4 regions of the Streptomyces sp. NPDC046887 genome follow, and region 1 is predicted to be linked to each of the others. Evidence: riboswitches for the same ligand, from Rfam matches in the RefSeq annotation. Region 1 holds a riboswitch; each other region holds the start of a gene.

Region 1 (2,691 bases):
GCGCTGGGCGGCGGTCCGCTCGGCGTACGGCTGGGAGCGCCGCGCGTCGGCGTCGGTGACCGCGGCCGCCCGGGCCCGTACCGCCGGATCCCGGGTGATCGGGGAGCCGGCCCGGGAGGCGAGAGCGGCGCGGTTGGCGGCCAGTTCGCCCGCGATGGTGTCGGTGCCCTGGGCCAGGCCCTTGGCGAGAGTGGCGATCTCGGCGGTCTTCTGCCGGGCGAAGGCCAGCCAGCGCAGGATCTGCGGGTCGATGTCCCGCTCGGCCGCCGCGTCGATCGGCACATGGAGCAGCGAGCAGGAGGCGGAGACGTCCACCCGCTCGGCCAGGCCCAGCAGGGTGCCGAGGACGGCGAGGGACTTCTCCAGGTCGTTGACCCAGATGTTGCGGCCGTTGACCACACCGGCGACCAGCCGCTTGCCGGGCAGTCCGCCGACCGCGGCCAGGGCCTCCAGGTTGGCGGCGGCGGCCTCCGTGAAGTCCAGGGCCAGGCCCTCCACCGGCGCCTTGGCGAGCACCGGCAGCGCCGTGCCCAGGCGGTCGAAGTAGGAGGCGACCAGCAGCTGCGGGCGGTCGGTGAGGGCGCCGAGGTCGCGGTAGGCGCGCTCGGCCGCGTTCAGCTCGGCCGGGCTGCGGTCCTGCACCAGGGCGGGCTCGTCCAGCTGCACCCACTCGGCGCCCGCGGCCCGCAGATCGGCCAGCACCTCCGCGTACACCGGCAGCAGCCGGTCCAGCAGGGTGAGCGGGTCGAAGTCGGCGGCCACCCCGGGGGCGGGCTTGGCCAGCAGCAGATAGGTGACCGGGCCGACCAGCACCGGACGGGCGGTCAGCCCCAGCGTCAGCGCCTCCGTCAGCTCCGCGACCTGCTTGGTGGAGTCGGCGGTGAAGACGGTGTCCGGGCCCAGTTCGGGCACCAGATAGTGGTAGTTGGTGTCGAACCACTTGGTCATCTCCAGGGGCGCGACCTCCTGGGTGCCCCGGGCCATGGCGAAGTAGCCGTCCAGGGCGTCGGCGGCGACGGCCTCCCGGTGGCGGGCGGGCACGGCGCCGACCATCACCGTGGTGTCGAGCACCTGGTCGTAGTACGAGAAGTCGCCGGTGGGCACCTCGTGCACGCCGGCCTCGGCGAGCTGCCGCCAGTTCCCGGCGCGCAGCTCGGCGGCGGTGGCCCGGAGGGCGTCGGCGGTGACCCGGCCCTTCCAGTACCCCTCGATCGCCTTCTTGAGTTCACGGTTCCGCCCCTGGCGGGGGTAGCCGTACACGGTGGCCCGTGCTGCCGCGGCTGCGGACTTCGTGGTCACGGAGATCTCCTTCGCGAGATGGATCCCTGAGGTCCCGGAGACGGGGACGAGGACGGCGAAGGTTCGACCGACCGGGCGGGGACCGGTACGCGCGGCAAGCGCGGTCTTCCGCCTGGTATGGGGGCCGACCCTCCCTCGGGGTCACCGGGACAGCCGTACGCGGTCGTTTCGCGCACGGGCAACGGGCAGGTCTTCGGACTCGCGGGCCCGCCCTCCCCGAAGGAGGACACCTACTGGCCGTCGCTTCCCAGGCCCGGCGGGCCCAGTGCGTATGACGGCGGTCGTTCCCGCTCACCGCTGCGGGGCAGTCCCGGATTCCCACCGGGTTCCCTCTTACGACGCCTCCCGTCTGGCGGACGGGGCGAACCAGCTGCACCGGCCACCCTACGGGTCCGGTCGACCGTCCGTCCGACCGCGTCCACGATTCGGAAAGTGAGCTGGACCACTCCACCGGGTGGGTGAACCGGCTGACCAGGGGGAATCCCGCCCGGCCTGCTCCTATCGCCGTCCTGCGTGATAGCGGCGGCAGCCTCGCAGCATGCCCTCCGCCGACAGGGTGAACACATCCACGAACTCGCCCAGCCCCGGCACCAGTCGGCCCATCACCACCACGCAGTCACCCTCGGCGACGATCCGCTGGATATGGTGCCGCCCGCCGTACGGGGCGGGGTCCGGGACGGCGCCCGGCGCCCCCTCGTGCAGCAGCGAGCCGAGGCCGTCCAGATCGCCGCTGTCCAGGTAGTGGTACGCCAGTCGCACATGGTCGACACCGGAGTCCGTGACGACACGGCTGGGCGGCAGGGGCCCGGCTTGCCGGCTCTGCATGGGGCAGTCCTTTCCGTACGCCCCCCCGCCCGGCCAGGCGGAGGCACCTCCACGGTGCGCCGGAGCCGCAACCCCCCGCTATCCCCGCCCTATCCCCGGCGGCCGCGCTCGTGCGAGCAGGCCGAAACCGTTCACCATCACCGAATCCACACACCATGGACAAGTGCGGAATCCTCCGTGAAAATGAGCCAGCGCACGCTCACCGCTCCGCTGCTCGGCCGCACCGCTTCTCACCCCTGTTCCCGTGCGCCCCCGGCTGGGAGACTCATTGACTGGTTCGCCCGGCGGGGCATCCGAGACCGAGGACACCGTCGTCTTCCGTGTTCTCGGACCGTTACAGGTCATCGGGCCCGGCGGCCCCGTGCGCGTGCCGCCCGGGCGCCAGGAGGCCATCCTCGCGGCCCTGCTGCTGGAGGCGAACCGGGTCGTCAGCACCGACCACCTGGTGGACCTGATCTGGGACGACGACCCCCCGGACACCGCCCGCACCCAGGTGCAGATCTGCGTCTCCCGGCTGCGCAAGCTCCTCACCGCCGTACGGATCGACGCCGCCATCACCACCCGGCC
Region 2 (2,691 bases), on a different contig from region 1:
CAGTACGAGAGTGGCGGTCACCAGGGCGGCCAGCAGCGCGGCCGTGGCGGCCAGGAAGCGCCGGGAGAGGGCCGCCTCGGGCACCAGGACCCGCAGGGTGCCGTCGTACCCCCGGCCGGCCAGCCCCTCCTGGAGCCGCGCCGCCCGGTCGAAGGAGCGGACGAAGGCGATGGCGCCGAGTCCGGCCAGCGACCGCCAGGCCGCGGCCCGGCTCGCCTGCCCCAGCCGGGCCGCCTGCGCCTGGCGCACCTTGGCCACCGTGTCCAGCAGCAGGAAGCCGATCCGGTACATCACCAGGGCCACGTCCACGACCGGCGCCGGCACCCCGGCCCGTACCAACCGCGGCAGCACATCCGACACGGGCGTGGTGAACGCGAACAGCAGCACCCCCAGGGACGCCGCCGAGGTGCGCAGCAGCAGCTGCCCGGCGTGCAGCGGGCCGTCCGGGGCGAGCGACACCGCTCCGGCGCCGCCGCCCACCTGGAACAGCAGCGGGATCGCGCCCGTCACACAGAAGCCCAGCGGGAGGCGGAACGCCCGCCACAGCAGCCGGGGCGCCACCCCGGCCGGGCCGAGCAGCACCGCCAGGGTCGCGGCGCCGACCAGCGGGGCCCCCGGCCAGGCCGGCAGGCACACCGCGCTGAGCGTCAGACCGAAGCCCAGAACCGCCTTCTCCACCGGGTGGCGGCGGCGCCAGCGGCCGGCGTGCGCCGCCGCGTCGATCGGCAGCACCCGGTTACCCGGCAGCCCCGGTGTCCCGGGCCGCACCCGGGCCCGGGTCGGCGGCGGCCGCCGCACCCCCGGTGCCCTCGGCGGCGAGCGCCCGCGCCTCGCCCTGGCGGCGGCCGCGGCGCAGCCCGAAGTAGTACGCCAGGACACCCGCGCCCAGCGCCGCCTGGAGCGCGAACAGCGCCGACTCGACCTCGCCCGACGGCGGCTCGTACAGCGGGCTGAACCAGGGCTCGTAGTCCGGCTTCAGCTCGGTGATCGCCGTCTCGGCCTGCGCGTCGGCGCCGGCGAACGGCTCCTCCTTGTGGTCCCCGAGGCCCAGCGCCAGCGGGAGCACGGCGAGCGCCGCCACCACCAGCAGCAGCAGGGTGTTGATCTTCGCGTTGCGGCTCATCGCGCGGCCGCCTCCTTCTCCTCACCCGAGGCGCCGGCCTTGCCCGCGCCCTTGCCGGTCACCTTCGACAGCACACCGAGCCGCAGCAGTTCGCCCTTGCTGGACTGCGTCAGCAGCCGCATCACCAGCACGGTGAGCAGGCCCTCGCTGACCGCCAGCGGGATCTGGGTGAGCGCGAAGATGGAGCCGAACTTGGCCAGTGCCCCGGCGAAGCCGGTGCCCGGGTCGGGGAAGGCGAGCGCCAGCTGCACGCTGGTGACGCAGTAGGTGGACAGGTCGGCGACGAACGCGCCGAAGAAGACCGCCACCATCAGCGGCGCCCCGAAGCGGCGCAGCAGCCAGTAGGTGCCGAACCCGGCCCACGGTCCGACGATCGCCATCGAGAAGACGTTGGCGCCGAGCGTGGTCAGCCCGCCGTGTGCCAGCAGCAGCGCCTGGAACAGCAGGGTGATGGTGCCGAGCACCGCCATGATCGGTGGCCGGAACAGGATGGCGCCCAGCCCCGTACCGGTCGGATGGGAGCAACTGCCCGTCACCGACGGTATCTTGAGGGCGGACAGCACGAAGGTGAACGCCCCGGACGCACCCAGCAGGAGCGTCGACTCCGGGTTGCTCCGGACCTCGCGGGTCAGGGCGCGCACTCCGTGCACGACAAACGGAGCGGACGCGACGGCCCAGGCAGCCGCGTGCGCGGGGGGCAGATACCCCTCGGCTATATGCATGGTCGGGAGACCCTCTCCAGCACCTCGTGGATGGACAACGCGCCCTGGCCGGTCTCCTGGCTGACGGGTCATGCCGCCTCGGCTCCGCCTTCCCGGACGTGGCGGTCTCCCGCGGCGGTCCAGTGGCTTCCCGGAGGGGTTCCCCCGAGGGTGGAGCCGGACTTCCCGATCACAGTGGCGAGGGCCGCACCGGTACCGCACCGGATTTCCCGTACACCAAGGCGGTGTGACCCTAGTGCGTTGACCAGGTACATCACAACCCGCGTACCGGTGCTTCCGCCATCCCGCCGGGGTGGCGGAGGGCCACCCATGGGGGTCACTTCTTCCGGTAGCCGTACGCCTCCGCGGCCGCCGCCTCCACCGCGTCCAGGTCGCCGCCGGCCGCCGCCGTGACCACCGCCGCCACCGCCCCCTCCACGAACGGCGCGTCCACCAGCCGCGTGCCGTCGGGGAGTTCGTCGTCGGCCAGCAGGGCCTTGACCGTGAGCACCGCGCTGCCGAGGTCGGCCAGCACGGCCACCCCCGCCCCGCCGTCCACCGAGACGGCCGCCGCCGCGATCAGCTCCGTACTGGTGCCGAACCCGCCGCCCGGCAGCCCACCCGCGGGCGCCAGCGGGGTGCCCGCCCCGCCCGCCAGCCCGCGCGCCAGATCCGCGACCGACCCCGCGACCTCGGCGCTGTGCGACACCAGCACGATGCCGACCCGTCCCTCGACCCCGCCGCTCATCCCCGTCGCCCCTCTCCCTGGTCCGCTTCACCGGCCGCCTCCGCCAGCGCGGCCAGCAGCAGCGCCGCCGAGGTCGCCCCCGGGTCCTGATGGCCCTCGCTGCGCTCACCGAGATAGCT
Region 3 (2,691 bases), on a different contig from region 1:
CCGGCGCGTAGACCGGCAGCCCGTCCTCGTCGATCTCCTTGAAGGAGAACGGGACGGTGATCAGCCGCCCGTCGAACTCGGGCACCGCGACCTGGGTGGCGGCGTCCAGCGGGGAGAGCCCCTCGTCGTTCTCGTCCCAGGCGGCCCGGGACCCGGTCAGGCAGAGCGCCTGGAGGATCGGCACATCGAGCCCGGCCAGCGCCCCCGCGTCCCACGCCTCCTCGTCCCCGCCCGCCTGGGCCTCGGCGGGCTTGGTGCCGCCGGCCGCGAGCACGGTGGTGACCACGGCGTCGGCGGCCCCGAGGCGGTCGATCAACTCCGGCTCGGGGGCGCGGAGCGAGGCCACGTAGAGCGGGAGCGGGCGGCCCCCGGCGTCCTCGATGGCACCGCAGAGCGCGTCCACGAAGGCGGTGTTCCCGCTCATGTGGTGGGCGCGGTAGTAGAGGACGGCGATGGTCGGGCCGTCGACCGCCCTGGTGGTGCGCTCCAACACGCCCCAGGTGGGCGCGGGGGCGGGCGGTTCGAAGCCGTGGCCGGTGAGCAGCACGGTGTCGGAGAGGAAGCGGGCCAGCTGCTCCAGGTTGGCGGGGCCGCCGTGCGCGAGGTAGGCGTGCGCCTCGGCCGCCAGGCCGATCGGCACGGTGGAGGCCTCCATCAGCTGGGCGTCGGGCGCCTGCTCGCCGGTGAGCACGACCAGCGGAAGGCCGCTGTCGCGCAGCACGGCGAGCCCGTCCTCCCAGGCCCGTACGCCGCCGAGGAGGCGGACGACCACCAGCCCGGCGCCGTCCAGCAGCGCGGGCAGGTCCTCCTGCGGAAGGCGGGAGGGGTTGGCGTACCGGTACTCGACCGGGCCGCCGGCCGCGCGGGCGCTGAGCAGGTCGGTGTCGGAGTGCGAGAGGAGGAGGACCGGGGCGGGGGCCCCTTCCGGCGCGGGGGCGGCCCCCGCCGGTGCTCCCTCGGTTATCCCCGGCTGCGGCCCGGTGGGCGACACAGGCGCGTCGGGTGCGGCGGCCGCATGGGGCGCATCGGGCGCGTCGGGGGTCGTCGTCGGCTCGTCGGCGTGCGTCATCGCTGCGCTGGCCTTCCTCGGGGTGTCCGCGCCCCGGGTGGTGATGAGGACGGCGGGAGTTCCTGACTCGCCCGGACCGCCTCCGCGGCCGGACTCACAGTGGCGGGACCGCGCCGGATTTCCACCGGGCTTCCTCCCTCGGGCCCTGGGACCCTGTGCCGTCTGCATAGTAGAGGCTGCGCGTATGGTGGCCGCCATGCCGTCCAGCTCACCCAAACGCCCCGAACCGGGCGAAGGTCATATACGGACCCGCCGCTCCGGCCGCGTCCGTGACCGCGGTGACGCCTGCCCCGGGGCGCTGCGGCTGCACCGCGCCGACGACGGCGCGCTGGCCCGGCTGCGGCTGCCCACCGGTGTCCTCACCGAGCAGCAGATACGGGTGCTGGCGGACGCCGCCGACCGGCTCGGCGACGGCCATCTCTCGCTCACCTCGCGCGGCAACCTGGAGCTGCGCGGCCTCGGCGAGAGCTGCGGGCTGGAGCTGGCGGAGCTGCTGCGCGGCGCCGGACTGCTGCCGGACTCCGAGGCGCATGAGCGGATACGGAACATGGTGGTCTCGCCGTTGGCGGGCCCCCGGGTGCAGGCCGCGGCCCGCGCGTTGGACGTGCTGCTGTGCGGGGAGGCCTGGACGACCGGGCTCTCCGGGCGCTTCCTGTTCGCGGTGGACGACGGCCGGGGGGATGTGGCGGCGCTCGGCGCCGATGTGACCCTGCGGGCGGCGGCCGAGGGGGACTCCGGGACTGATGGAGACTCCAGGGCTGATGGAGACTCCAGGGCTGATGGAGACTCCAGGGCTGATGGGGACTCCAGGGCTGATGGAGACTCCGGGGCTGATAGGCACTCCAGGGCTGATAGCGGCTCCGGGGCTGATGGAGACTTCGGGGCCGGCGGGGCCTTCCTCCTCGTCGTCGCCGACCGGGCGTACGAGGTCGGCGGACCCGACGCCCCGGCCGCCGCGCTGGCCGCCGCCCGGGCCTTTCTGACCGCCGCCGAGGCCGCCGGAACCGGTGCCTGGCGGGTGGGTGAACTACCCGACGGCGGACGCGGGATGGACGTGGCCGGGGAGCTGGCCCGGGCGGGAGTGACGGCCTCCCCCGCCCCCCGGCCGGTCACCCCCTCCCCAGGCTCCGGCCCCCCGCCCGGCATCCTCGACGGCGGTTTCGTCTCCGTATCGGCCCGGCTCGGCCGGGTGACCGGCGACCAGTTCCGCGCACTGCTCCCGGCCGCCGAGATACGGGTCACCCCCTGGCGCGGGTTCGTCCTCCCCGCCTGGCCGGACCAGGCTGCCGCCCGGGACCGGCTGGCCGAGCTGGCGGCGGCCGGATACCTCACCGCCCCGGACACGCCCTGGGCCACGGTGAGCGCCTGCACCGGGCGGCCCGGCTGCGCCAAGTCGCTGGCCGACGTCCGGGGGGACGCCCGCCCGCTGGACGGTGGGCTCCCGGTCCACTGGTCCGGCTGCGAGCGGCGTTGCGGGCACCCGCGCGGCGACTGGGTGGACATGGTCGCCACCGGTGAGGGCTCTTACCAGCAGACGGTGCACACTCGTGCCGGTGCGCCCGGCGCGATGTTTCACGTGAAACACGCTGTCGCACAGGATGTTTCACGTGAAACCGTCCCCG
Region 4 (2,691 bases), on a different contig from region 1:
CTCGTCCGGGATCCAGTGCGCCAGGTTGAGGTTGTGGGTGCGCCGGGCGTCCTCGCCGGTGTTGTCCCGCAGCTCCAGGAACTCCTCGATGTCCGCGTGCCAGGTCTCCAGGTAGACCGCGGCCGCGCCCTTGCGCCGCCCGCCCTGGTTGACCGCCGCCACCGAGGCGTCCAGCGTCTTCAGGAACGGCACGATGCCGTTGGAGTGCCCGTTGGTGCCCCGGATCAGCGAACCGCGCGAGCGGATGCGGGAGTAGGCGATGCCGATGCCGCCGGCGTGCTTGGAGAGCCGGGCCACCTGGTGGTAGCGGTCGTAGATCGAGTCCAGCTCGTCGGCGGGGGAGTCCAGCAGGTAGCAGGAGGACATCTGCGGGTGCCGGGTGCCGGAGTTGAACAGCGTCGGCGAGGACGGCAGGTAGTCCAGCCGGCTCATCAGCCGGTAGAGGGAGGCCACCTCGTCCACCGCGCGTACGGAGTCGTCCTCGGCGAGGCCGGCGGCGACCCGGAGCATGAAGTGCTGCGGGGTCTCGATCACCTTGCGGGTGATCGGGTGGCGGAGGAGGTAGCGGGAGTAGAGGGTGCGCAGCCCGAAGTAGCCGAAGCGGTCGTCGGCGCCGAGGTCGACCAGCGCGTCCAGGGTGTCCGCGTGCAGTGCGGCGAACGCGGCGGTGCGGTCGGCGATCAGCCCCTCGCGGTGCCCCACCGCCACCGAGGCCGAGAACGACACCGCGCCCTGCCCGGCCGCCTCCTCGGCGATGGTCCGGGTCAGCAGCCTGGCGGCCAGCCGCGAGTACGCGGGGTCCTCGGAGATCAGCCCGGCGGCCGCCTCGGTGGCCAGCTCCCGCAGCTCCGCCTCGTCCGACCCGGCGTGCCGGCCGCGCAGCGCGGCGGCGGCGACCCGGCCGGGGTCGGTGTCGGGCAGGTCGGCGGTGAGGTCGGTCAGGGTGCGCAGCAGCGCGGTACCGGGACCGTCGGCGCTCACCCCCGCGGTCTGCTCCGGTTCCGTGACGCGTGAGGCCGGATCGGCTGGCGCGATGGTCACGTGGGGCTCTCCCTCGCTCGGCTCGGGGCCCTCGACAGGCGGGCGGCGGGAAGCGCGAGAGCGGCTTGCCCGGGCACAGGGCAGCACGGCTCGCGTCCACCGGCCCACTCCGCGAGGCCCGGACGTCTGGACACCCGGGCCGGTCGGTCCGAGTGTGCTGCCGGCAGGTCGTCGGACTCACGGCGCGCCCGGGCCGGTACGGCTTGGGGGCGCGTACCGGGGCGGAAACACACCGGTTTCACCGTTGCGGGACAGTTCCGGATTCGCACCGGATTCCCCTGCGGCGACAGCAGGAATGAGCATACATCTGGTGGGCGCTCGCGAAAGCACCCCCCAGATGTTGTGTCGGCCCGTACAAGTCGTGTCCATCCGCACACCTGTTGTGTCCGCCCCCGCCACCCTGCGGGAACAGGCCAAGGGACAGCTGGGCGACCGGCCGCGGAGGCCGGGGGCCGCGCGGGGCGGCCGGGACCGGGGCGTGGCGCGGGGCCACCCGGATGGCCCCCTCGCGGCGCCGGGAGGGCCGGGGCGGGGCCGTGTACGGGCCCGGCCGGGGCGTCGCCCGAAGTCCGGCCACAGGGCCGCCCGGGGTCCGGCCGCGGGGCAGCCCGGAGTTCGGCGGCGGGGCGGCCCGGGGTGTGGCCCGGGTCCGGCCGCGGTACCGCCCGGGGTCCGGCCGCGGCGCTGCCCGGGGTCCGGTCGGGGGGCGCCCGGGGTCTAGCCGCGGTACCGCCCGGGGTCCGGCCGGGGTGTGGCCCGGGTCTGGCCGCGGGGCAGCCCGGAGTTCGGCGGCGGTACCGCCCGGAGTTCGGCCGCGGGGCAGCTCGGGTCCTGGCCGTGGGGCGGCCCAGGTTCTGGCCGGGGTGTCGCCGGACGGCCCCCTCGCAGCCGCCCGTATGCCCCCGCCGGGGTCGTTCAGACGTCCCGGCCGTAGGTGTGCAGGGTGACACCGGGGATGGGCGCCCAGTCGCGGGCGGGGGTGCGGTCGAAGCCGACCCGGCGGTAGAGGCGCTGGGCGGCGGCCATGGCCAGGTGCGAGGAGAGCACCACCCGCCGGCAACCGGGCACCGTCCGCGCCCGGTCGACACAGGCCCGCACCAGCGCCTCGCCCGCGCCCCGGCGGCGCGCCTCCCGGTCCACCGCCAGCATCCGGATCTCCGCCTCGCCCGCCCCGGCGAGGTCCGCCCAGGCCCCCGGCCCGGCGGCCAGGGCCACCCCGCCGAGCACCCGTCCGGTGTCGTCCACGGCGACCAGCACCTCCGCGTCGGCGGCCCGGCGCGCCACATCCCGCAGCGCGACCAGGTACTCGTCGGCCTCGCCGAACTCCAGCAGCCCGTCGGCCAGGTACGCCCGCGCGGTGACCTCGCCCAGCGCGGTGTGCTCCTCGGGGCGTACCGCCCTGATGGTGATGTCCATAACCGCAAGCGTGCAGCGCGGCGGGCCGCCACGCCTCCCCGGAGGGAGGTGCGACGGCCCGCGGTAGGCGAAACGGGTGGCCCTTACGGCCTGCGGCCCTACGCGGGGGCCTTGCTCGGGTCCTTTCGGCCGTCGTCCTCGGCCTCGGGGCCGTCGACCAGCTCCGGCAGCTCGGTGGCCACGCCCGGGTCGCCCGCGTCCGCGGTGTAGTCGGAGGGCTGGGTCTCGTCCACC

Evidence for each region. Region 1 has a riboswitch for cobalamin ahead of metE (5-methyltetrahydropteroyltriglutamate--homocysteine S-methyltransferase). Riboswitches for the same ligand answer to the same signal wherever they lie in the genome.
Region 2: another riboswitch for cobalamin. It lies ahead of ABZ945_RS28210 (energy-coupling factor ABC transporter permease); the one in region 1 lies ahead of metE (5-methyltetrahydropteroyltriglutamate--homocysteine S-methyltransferase).
Region 3: another riboswitch for cobalamin. It lies ahead of cobN (cobaltochelatase subunit CobN); the one in region 1 lies ahead of metE (5-methyltetrahydropteroyltriglutamate--homocysteine S-methyltransferase).
Region 4: another riboswitch for cobalamin. It lies ahead of ABZ945_RS03265 (ribonucleoside-diphosphate reductase subunit alpha); the one in region 1 lies ahead of metE (5-methyltetrahydropteroyltriglutamate--homocysteine S-methyltransferase).

Annotation. Positions count from the first base shown of each region.
Region 1 covers NZ_JBEYXH010000016.1:36,510-39,200, forward strand. Annotated here, with positions in the region: gene metE (5-methyltetrahydropteroyltriglutamate--homocysteine S-methyltransferase) at 1-1,299, opposite strand, end outside; cobalamin riboswitch at 1,487-1,635, opposite strand; gene ABZ945_RS17115 (nuclear transport factor 2 family protein) at 1,798-2,124, opposite strand; gene ABZ945_RS17120 (BTAD domain-containing putative transcriptional regulator) at 2,486-2,691, shown strand, end outside.
Region 2 covers NZ_JBEYXH010000041.1:30,253-32,943, reverse strand. Annotated here, with positions in the region: gene cbiQ (cobalt ECF transporter T component CbiQ) at 1-732, opposite strand, end outside; gene ABZ945_RS28215 (energy-coupling factor ABC transporter substrate-binding protein) at 737-1,123, opposite strand; gene ABZ945_RS28210 (energy-coupling factor ABC transporter permease) at 1,120-1,845, opposite strand; cobalamin riboswitch at 1,874-2,109, opposite strand; gene ABZ945_RS28205 (PTS fructose transporter subunit IIA) at 2,162-2,572, opposite strand; gene dhaL (dihydroxyacetone kinase subunit DhaL) at 2,569-2,691, opposite strand, start outside.
Region 3 covers NZ_JBEYXH010000003.1:189,594-192,284, reverse strand. Annotated here, with positions in the region: gene cobN (cobaltochelatase subunit CobN) at 1-1,069, opposite strand, end outside; cobalamin riboswitch at 1,107-1,241, opposite strand; gene ABZ945_RS05575 (cobalamin biosynthesis protein CobG) at 1,266-2,691, shown strand, end outside.
Region 4 covers NZ_JBEYXH010000002.1:43,897-46,587, reverse strand. Annotated here, with positions in the region: gene ABZ945_RS03265 (ribonucleoside-diphosphate reductase subunit alpha) at 1-981, opposite strand, end outside; cobalamin riboswitch at 1,186-1,351, opposite strand; gene ABZ945_RS03260 (GNAT family N-acetyltransferase) at 1,957-2,457, opposite strand; gene mctP (monocarboxylate uptake permease MctP) at 2,556-2,691, opposite strand, start outside.